DNA from 4 places in the Rhizobium sp. WSM1274 genome. Region 3 is predicted to be linked to each of the others. Evidence: predicted binding sites of a transcription regulator. Region 3 holds the regulator's gene; each other region holds the start of a gene.
The links. Region 3 encodes LexA, which represses DNA repair genes until DNA is damaged. Its sites were predicted from a motif close to TGTTCNNNNTGTGTTCNG; they were not measured.
Positions count from the first base shown of each region.

Region 1: the regulator LexA is predicted to act here: its motif matches at 1,056-1,073, upstream of N2600_RS27160 (ImuA family protein).
Region 2: the regulator LexA is predicted to act here: its motif matches at 1,020-1,037, upstream of uvrA (excinuclease ABC subunit UvrA).
Region 4: the regulator LexA is predicted to act here: its motif matches at 1,022-1,039, upstream of N2600_RS21755 (helicase-related protein).

Region 1 covers NZ_CP104139.1:643,474-645,675, forward strand. The annotation lists gene ligD (non-homologous end-joining DNA ligase) at 1-851, opposite strand, end outside; gene N2600_RS27160 (ImuA family protein) at 1,134-1,886, shown strand; gene N2600_RS27165 (Y-family DNA polymerase) at 1,807-2,202, shown strand, end outside.
Region 2 covers NZ_CP104138.1:2,047,248-2,049,449, reverse strand. The annotation lists gene N2600_RS10380 (MarC family protein) at 1-246, shown strand, start outside; gene N2600_RS10375 (single-stranded DNA-binding protein) at 367-876, opposite strand; gene uvrA (excinuclease ABC subunit UvrA) at 1,160-2,202, shown strand, end outside.
Region 3 covers NZ_CP104138.1:1,897,537-1,899,738, reverse strand. The annotation lists gene N2600_RS09660 (VOC family protein) at 1-213, opposite strand, end outside; gene lexA (transcriptional repressor LexA) at 411-1,130, shown strand; gene N2600_RS09650 (ComEC/Rec2 family competence protein) at 1,111-2,202, opposite strand, start outside.
Region 4 covers NZ_CP104138.1:4,399,498-4,401,699, reverse strand. The annotation lists gene N2600_RS21765 (YMGG-like glycine zipper-containing protein) at 1-210, opposite strand, end outside; gene N2600_RS21760 (DUF3309 family protein) at 238-393, opposite strand; gene N2600_RS21755 (helicase-related protein) at 1,201-2,202, shown strand, end outside.

The DNA of each region.
Region 1 (2,202 bases), on a different replicon from region 3:
ATCTCGGCTTGCCTGAATCCCGTGCCGACGCTTCCGACGTGGATGAGCTCATCACCACGATACGCAGCGAGCACCAAAGAGCCGAAGCCGGCCGTGGACGCTGCCGACCTCTCATAACCGACGATGAAGAAGGCCTCGCTCTGGATGCATTTGACTTTCACCCAGTCCCCGGTCCGGCCGGAACGATAGGGCCGATCGAGGTGCTTGCCGACGATGCCCTCCAGGCCGAGGCGGCAGACATGCTCAAGCAGGACAGCTGGTTCGCCATCGAGTGTTTCCGATAGCCTGATGGCGCCGACCTGGTCATTCGTTGGGCCGTTCAACGTGTCCTCGAGAAGGTGTCGGCGGGACCGGTATTCGACACCGCGCAGATCGTGGCCATCAAGGTAGATAAGATCGAAAGCGTAAAGGACGGCGTCGGAGGCACGGTTGCCAGCTTGTTTGCCGGATGCGCCCAGCGATTGCTGCAGCAGCCCGAAATCCGGCCGGCCCTCTTCGTCGAGCACGACGGCTTCGCCGTCGATGATCATCGTCGCCGGCCCGAGCGCTCGGGCGGCCTGCTCTATCGCTGGAAACCGGTGCGTCCAGTCATGGCCGCCGCGGGTGAGGATCCGGATGCCTTGGGGCTCGATATGAACGGCAAGGCGATAGCCATCCCATTTCAGCTCCCAGCTCCACTCGCTACCCTTTGGGGGATGGGACTTCAGTTGCGCCAGCGCAGGCTCGACGCGCTCGGGCATGGCATCGAACAGCAGCTGCGGTTGGGCGGGATTTCGTTTCCTGCGCGGCCGGGAACGGATCGGGGCCTCGGTGTCATGAAGGAGGGGTTTTGATCTCGGAGGCTTCTTCATCGCTCCAGTTCAGCAGAAAAATCTTAAAGACACTGTGACGATGCCGACTTATCCCCGCAATTCACACAAAGGGATTAGCGCTCGCAAACGCTCGGAAAAAAATCCGCGGGCCGCTATTCCGCTGATTCCCTTCGGTATTCTGCTGATTTCTAATGTTCAGGATAATATTCCTATCCCTCCGGTTGCTTGACTCTTTTATTGCCTCGGAACAGAAAGAGAACATCCGCATTTTGTTCGACATGATGTCGGCCGCCAACACGACCTTGAAGGGAGCCGTGAACGATGACTGCTGCCCGTCAAAGGGTGATTTCCGATTTGCGCGAGCGCATTGCCTCGCTGGAGGGCGTGTCAGCCAAAAAGGCTGGCTGTCTGTCCTTCGGCGTGCCGGAAATCGATTCAGTCCTGCCGGGCGGTGGTCTGGCCTATGGCGCCCTGCATGAATTTGCCGGCGGCGGGTCGGGTACGGTGGATGGTGCGGCGGCAGCCCTCTGTGCCGCAGGCATCGCGGCCCGCACCAAAGGCCCGATCGTCTGGTGCCTGACGCGGCCAGACCTGTTCTTTCCCGCGCTCGCTCAGGTCGGCCTCCATCCCGACCGGGTGATCTTTGTCGAATCCGACAGGGAGGAGGAGGTCCTCGCAAATATGGAGGAAGGGCTTTCCTTTGGTGGGCTCGGCGCCGTCGTCGGTGAACTCGTTCGCCTGCCGATGGTCGGCTCGCGCCGGCTGCAGCTGGCGGCTGAGCGAACGGGCACGATGGCACTTGCCGTCCGACGCTGGCGGCGGCAGACGGAGGCCAATGATTTCGGGCAGCCGACGGCGTCGACCACGCGGTGGCGGGTGAGCGTGATGCCGTCGGAGGAATTGCCGGTGCCGGGTGTCGGGAGGGCCCAATGGTTGCTGGAACTGATGCGCGTGAAAGCGGGTGAATGTGCTGAGTTTCTCGTGAGGGCGTGTGATGACAAGGGTTGTCTCGATCTATCTTCCGGATCTGCCGACGGATCGCATTCGTCGCGCCGATCCCTCCATTCCGCCTGAACAGGCGATCGCGGTGATCGCCAGGAGCGGCTCGAAACGCTGGGTGTCGGCGGCCGACGCGGCCGCGAGGAAAGCCGGGATGCATGTCGGCATGCCGGCGGCCAAAGCACAGGCGCTGTTCCGCGGCCTGATGCTGATCGATGCGGATCCTGCAAACGATGCCGAAGCACTTGAACGGATTACCCTTTGGGCGCTGACGCTCTATTCGCCGATCGTCGCCGTCGATGGGATCGACGGGATCGTCATGGACACCGAGGGTGCCGATCACCTGCAGGGCGGCGAGCTTTCCATGGTGACGAAGATCGCCAATCAGTTT
Region 2 (2,202 bases), 150 kb from region 3:
ATCCTGCTAGCCGGCACGCTCGCCACCTCGATCGGGAAAGCCCAGCTGATCGGCGTCCTTGCCGCCAATCTGCTGCTGACCTTCGTCATGCTGCTCATCGCCGAAAGGCTGGACCGTTTCCTCGGCGTCACCGGCCGGGCCATCCTGACACGGCTCCTCGGCGTCATCCTGGCCGCCCTTGCCGCACAGTTCGTCGTCGACGGGGCTAAGTCGGCGTTCAATCTGATCAGCGCGACGCCGCACTGAAACGGCCGTAGACGATTGAGGCCGCGGTCTGAACGATCTGCCGCGAGAACAAAGAAGAGCATGACGCCGTTATGGACGTCATGCTCTCCAGTCTTTCACAAAACTGCGAAAGCCTAACGATCAGAACGGGATGTCGTCGTCGAGATCCCGCGAGAAGTTGCCGCCGCCGCCACCGCCGCGGCTGGGTGATGAGGAGGGAGCCGGGGCGCCGTAGTCGTCGCCATAATCGTTGCCGCCACCGGCGCTGCCACGGCCGCCGCTCGCACCGCCGCCTTCGCCGCGGCCGTCGAGCATCGTCAGCGTCGAACCGAAACCCTGCAGCACCACTTCCGTGCTGTAACGGTCCTGGCCCTGCTGGTCCTGCCATTTGCGGGTCTGCAGCTGGCCTTCGATATAGAGCTTGGCGCCCTTCTTCACATATTGCTCGACGACCTTGCAGAGGCCTTCGTTGAAGACGACGATCGCGTGCCATTCGGTCTTTTCGCGGCGCTCGCCGGAATTGCGGTCGCGCCAGGTCTCCGAGGTTGCAAGACGGATATTGGCGATCGGCCGGCCATCCTGAGTGCGGCGGATTTCCGGGTCCGCGCCGACGTTTCCAATCAGAATTACCTTATTCACACTACCAGCCATGCTTCTCACCCTGCCTGCCGCCCTGCCCGGCGGCGTTTAATCGATCGGCGCACCTTAAACCATCACGGACCGCCGATGCGCATGGGCGGCATTTAATCCACATGTTTATCCATCAGAACGCCGCATGCATCCATCAGGATTTTTGTTCTTTATTTGTTCTAGGTTATCCGTATGATCCTGTCAACAGAATCGAAAACCTTGAGCCCTTGCGGATATTCAGCCTCGACTCGCCCGTCGGCATCACTAAATAAGGGCTGTTATCCAGAAAACCAAAGCAGAGACGATGAGCGAACTGAAGACGATCTCCATCCGCGGCGCGCGCGAGCATAATCTCAAGAGCATCGATCTCGATCTGCCGCGTAACAAGCTGATCGTCATGACCGGGCTTTCGGGTTCCGGCAAATCCTCGCTTGCTTTCGACACGATCTATGCCGAGGGCCAACGGCGCTATGTCGAGAGCCTGTCGGCCTATGCCCGGCAGTTCCTCGAGATGATGCAGAAGCCCGATGTCGACCAGATCGACGGGCTGTCGCCGGCGATCTCGATCGAGCAGAAGACCACCTCGCGTAACCCGCGCTCGACGGTCGGCACCGTCACCGAGATCTACGACTATATGCGCCTGCTCTTTGCCCGCGTCGGCGTTCCCTATTCGCCGGCAACCGGCCTGCCGATCGAGAGCCAGACCGTCAGCCAGATGGTCGACCGTATCCTCGATTTCGGCGAGGGCACCCGGCTTTATATCCTTGCGCCGCTCGTGCGCGGGCGCAAGGGCGAATACAAGAAGGAACTGGCGGAGCTGATGAAGAAGGGCTTCCAGCGCGTCAAGGTCGACGGCCAGTTCTACGAGATCGCCGAGGCGCCGGTGCTCGACAAGAAATACAAGCACGACATCGACGTGGTGGTCGACCGCATCGTCGTGCGTTCGGATGTCTCGGCACGCCTGGCGGATAGTCTGGAGACCTGCCTGAAGCTCGCCGACGGGCTGGCGGTTGCCGAATTCGCCGACAAGCCGCTGCCGCCGGAAGAGACGTCGGCCGGCGGTTCGGCCAACAAGTCGCTGAACGAGACGCATGAACGCGTGCTGTTTTCGGAGAAATTCGCCTGCCCAGTCTCGGGCTTTACCATTCCCGAGATCGAACCCAGGCTCTTCTCCTTCAACAACCCGTTCGGCGCCTGCCCGACCTGCGACGGCCTCGGCGCCCAACAGAAGATCGATGCGGATCTGATCGTGCCCGAGCCCGAACGGACGCTGCGCGACGGGGCGATCGCGCCCTGGGCCAAGTCGACCTCGCCCTATTACAACCAGACGCTGGAAGCGCTCGGCAA
Region 3 (2,202 bases):
TGCCTCGCTCTCCTCGACGCTCGCGATCCCGAGCGGCTCCAGATAGGTCTTGTCGGCAAAGAAGACGCAGGCATTCTTCGTTCCGAAGGGATGGCGCGCATCGGCGGCAACGGTGAAGCCGAGCTTGCCGAGCCTTTCGCGCGCCAGATCGATGTCGACGACCGGCAGCACGACATGATCCAGCGGGTACGGTTTGGTGGAATGCGTGTTCATCATATCCCTCCTCAAATCGGCAAGAGATGTGCGACAGCGCCACCCTCAATGCAAGACATGTGTCCAATCCGGCGAATGAAAATAAGAATCTCGACGAGTTGGTTCCAAGTTTTACGGAAATTTAGCTACTTGCGGAACACATATGGAACATATAGTGTCTGTTCTGGATTTGTTTCAATCACGAGGTCACAACGTCGATGCTCACGCGCAAACAACAGGAGCTTCTCCTTTTCATTCATGAGCGCATGAAGGAATCCGGCGTTCCGCCATCTTTCGACGAAATGAAGGATGCCCTGGACCTCGCTTCGAAGTCCGGGATTCATCGCTTGATTACAGCGCTCGAGGAACGTGGCTTCATTCGCCGCCTACCGAACCGGGCCCGCGCGATCGAGGTCATCAAGCTTCCGGAGGCCTACAGCCCCAGCATCCAGCCGCGGCGTGGCTTTTCGCCGAGCGTCATCGAGGGCAGCCTCGGCAAGCCACAGCCGGTCGCCGCTCCTGCCCCTGCAAAACCCGTCGCCGACAACGGCAACTCGGTCTCCGTGCCGGTCATGGGCCGCATCGCCGCCGGTGTTCCGATCTCGGCGATCCAGAACAACACCCACGACATCGTCGTTCCGGCCGACATGCTCGGTTCCGGTGAACATTATGCGCTGGAGGTCAAGGGCGATTCGATGATCGACGCCGGCATCTTTGACGGCGACACCGTGATCATCCGCAACGGCAGCACCGCAAGTCCTGGCGACATCGTCGTTGCTCTCGTCGACGACGAGGAAGCGACACTCAAACGCTTCCGCCGCAAGGGCGCCTCGATTGCGCTCGAAGCCGCCAACCCGGCTTACGAGACCCGGATTTTCGGGCCGGACCGTGTCAAGGTTCAGGGCAAGCTCGTCGGTCTTATTCGCCGCTATCACTGACCTTGGCTAGACCGGGCTCGGTAAAACTATTGCTGCGCCAGTCATAGGCGCGATGGCGCATCCATGGCCGCGACAATGCATCGAATGCGGTTGCCACCTCCAGGCCGGCGTTCGTGAAGCGCAACTCGACGGAACCGGTCCTGCGCAGCGTTTCACCGGTGAAGAGCGTCGCACCTGAGCGGCAGCTGTTGAAGCGCAGGCGGACCGACGTCACGACGATATCGGCGGCGTCGCATGCGGGGCCGAGATAGGCGGCATTGTCGATGACGGCCACGACCTGGCCATTGCCAAGCCTTGATGTGCACCAGGCCTTTTTGACGCAGGAAAAGCGGTTTGCTTCACCGGCCGCTGCGGCTGCACGCATCGCGGTCCTCGCTTCGGTCTGCTGATCGCGGGAAAGCCTGACGCGGCGGTCTTCTCCCTCCGGCGGGATAGCAGGACCATCCAGCATCTTCGGCGGATCATGCGTCGGCAGGACCAGCGCTCTCTGCCATTGGTCGAAGATGAAATCCGGCGGTCGTTCACGGTTGGACGCCATTGCTGCCGCCTCGACGACCGCGACGAGATTGCCATCCTCCGAAATCACCAGATCCGGCGGCCGGGGAACCGGTAGAAGGAACAGGATGAGCGTCGAGACTGCGATGATCGATGTGCCGGAATGGCGCAGTCGCGTCCGGAGCAGCGTCAGCAGAAGAAAGCCTGCCACGGCGACCGCGAAATACCAGCCGGGCAAACGGCCAACGTCGATATTGCCGCCCCAGCCGGATACCGTCTTTGCGACCGCGATCACCAGATCGAGGCCGAATCCGACGACCTTCCAGGCCCAAACATCCAGACCGAAAGGCATGAGCAGCATCGCCAGCAGCCCGGCCGGCATGACGATAAAGGAGATGATCGGCATCGTCGCGAGGTTTGCCGGCAGGCCATAGGCGGTCAGGCGATGAAAATGGTCGATCGAAAACAGCGCGGTTGAAAAGCCGCCGATCAGCGACGTCAGGAAGACGCCGCCGAAGAAACCCGCAACCGTAACGACCGGCCTGATGATCGGCAGCTTGAGGAAGGCGTTTTCGCG
Region 4 (2,202 bases), 2.4 Mb from region 3:
GCAGTAGCCGCGGCGTTCTACAGAGTGGCCGATGAGTGCACCGGTCAGACCGCCGGCAACGGCGCCGACAGCAGCGCCGCCCCAGCTGTTGGTGACGACACCGCCGATAACAGCGCCCGTGCCGGCGCCGATCGCCGTGCCTTGCTCGGTCGCCGTGCAGGATGCCAAGGCGCCGACGAGGGCACCAATAAGAACAATCTTCTTCATCATGTCGTAACTCCCCAGGTTAGTTGGGCTTTAGATGCGGCCCATTAGTACAAGGATAATGATAATCACGAGAACTAGCCCCAAACCGCCGGAAGGTCCATAGCCCCAACCACGGCTATAACCCCAATTCGGCAAGGCTCCGATCAAGAGCAGAATGAGGATAATAAGAAGTATCGTGCCAAGCATGGTGTGTTTCCTTCATTTCATCCGCAATTTGGATGGACGAGAAACACACATTGGCGATTTTTGTTCCCGGTTAAGCTCCGGAAATGTGACGGCGCCTGATTCACGGTTTAAGTTCCGTTATTTCCGGAAATTACCACTATGGTTAAAAAGTCATGTAAATACAATATGTTGCGGTGAACAAATCGGGAAAATTGCGATGTCGCCGATTCGTCAGCGATTCGTTCCGTGTTTGATCGGAATGCGATATTGGACGCCTTGACTTAACGCCGTCTGAATTTAGCTCCTGAAAGATTAATGCCGATACGACGAGGCGGCGCGAAAGGATCTGCCGCCGATCCGCATCTAGCACCCGGACCTGAAGCCGCTACCAGATATTGTCGTGAACGAAAGGCGAAAACGGCGGAGTCAGCGATTCGTCTCCGATTCGTTCCGGCTTTGGTCGAGAGGTTAATTTCGGGCGGATTTTCGCCCATTCAACATGGGGGCGGGAATCGTCACCCGCGACCTCGAAAATGCAAACGGGAGAGAGTCTCATGATTCAGCATCTAGTGGGGAAAAGCGATTCAAAATCAATACTTAGCCGTGAACAAAAGCTGAATCAGCGGGAGTCAGCGATTCGTCGCTGATTCGTTCTCACGCTGTTCCGAATCGGACATTCGGGCATTCCGCACGACTCGCAAAGGTCGTAATCCCCGAGGCATTTTGAAATCTGCCCTTGCGTTTGCGGCGGCAGCTGTCCATGTGTTCTCTGCTTCCACCGAGGAGCCGAGATTTTCCTGGGGCCACCCGCCTCATTTGCATGGACTCATGACTCTGACTTCGCAGCCGATGATTCTGAGTGGGCGCGGTGTGACCGCGGTGCTCGGGCCGACCAATACCGGCAAGACCCATTATGCCATCGAGCGCATGGTCGCGCACGGGACGGGCGTGATCGGCCTGCCGCTCCGGCTGCTGGCGCGCGAGGTCTATACGCGGGTGGTGGAGAAGGTCGGCGTACAGAATGTGGCGCTGGTCACCGGCGAGGAAAAGATTTCGCCGCCCAATGCGCGTTTTTCCGTCTGCACCGTCGAGGCGATGCCGCGAGAGACCAGAGCCGCCTTCGTTGCGATCGACGAGGTGCAACTCGCCGGCGATCTCGAGCGCGGCCATATCTTCACGGACCGCATACTGCATCTTCGCGGCCGCGAAGAAACGCTGTTGCTCGGCGCGGCGACAATGCGGCCGATCCTGCAGCAGCTCCTACCCGGCATCACTATCGTCGAGCGGCCGCGGCTTTCGCATCTTTTCTATGCCGGGCAGAAGAAGATCACCCGACTGCCGCAGCGCTCGGCTATCGTCGCCTTCTCCGCCGACGAGGTCTATGCCATCGCCGAGCTCATTCGCCGGCAGCGCGGCGGCGCGGCCGTTGTGCTCGGTGCGCTCAGCCCGCGCACTCGCAATGCCCAGGTGGCGCTCTATCAGGCGGGCGACGTCGAATATCTGGTGGCGACCGATGCGATCGGCATGGGCCTCAACCTCGATGTCGATCACGTCGCTTTTGCCCAGGACCGGAAATTCGACGGTTACCAGTTCCGCAATCTCAATCCGGGCGAACTCGGCCAGGTCGCCGGGCGTGCCGGGCGGCACGTGCGAGACGGGACCTTCGGCGTCACCGGACAGGTCTCGCCTTTTGACGACGAGCTGGTGCAGCGCATCGAAGGACACGAGTTCGACAACGTCAAGGTTTTGCAGTGGCGGACGACGGAGATGGACTTCTCCTCAATCGCGTCGCTGCGCGCCGGCCTTGAGGTGGGTCCGCGCGTGCCGGGG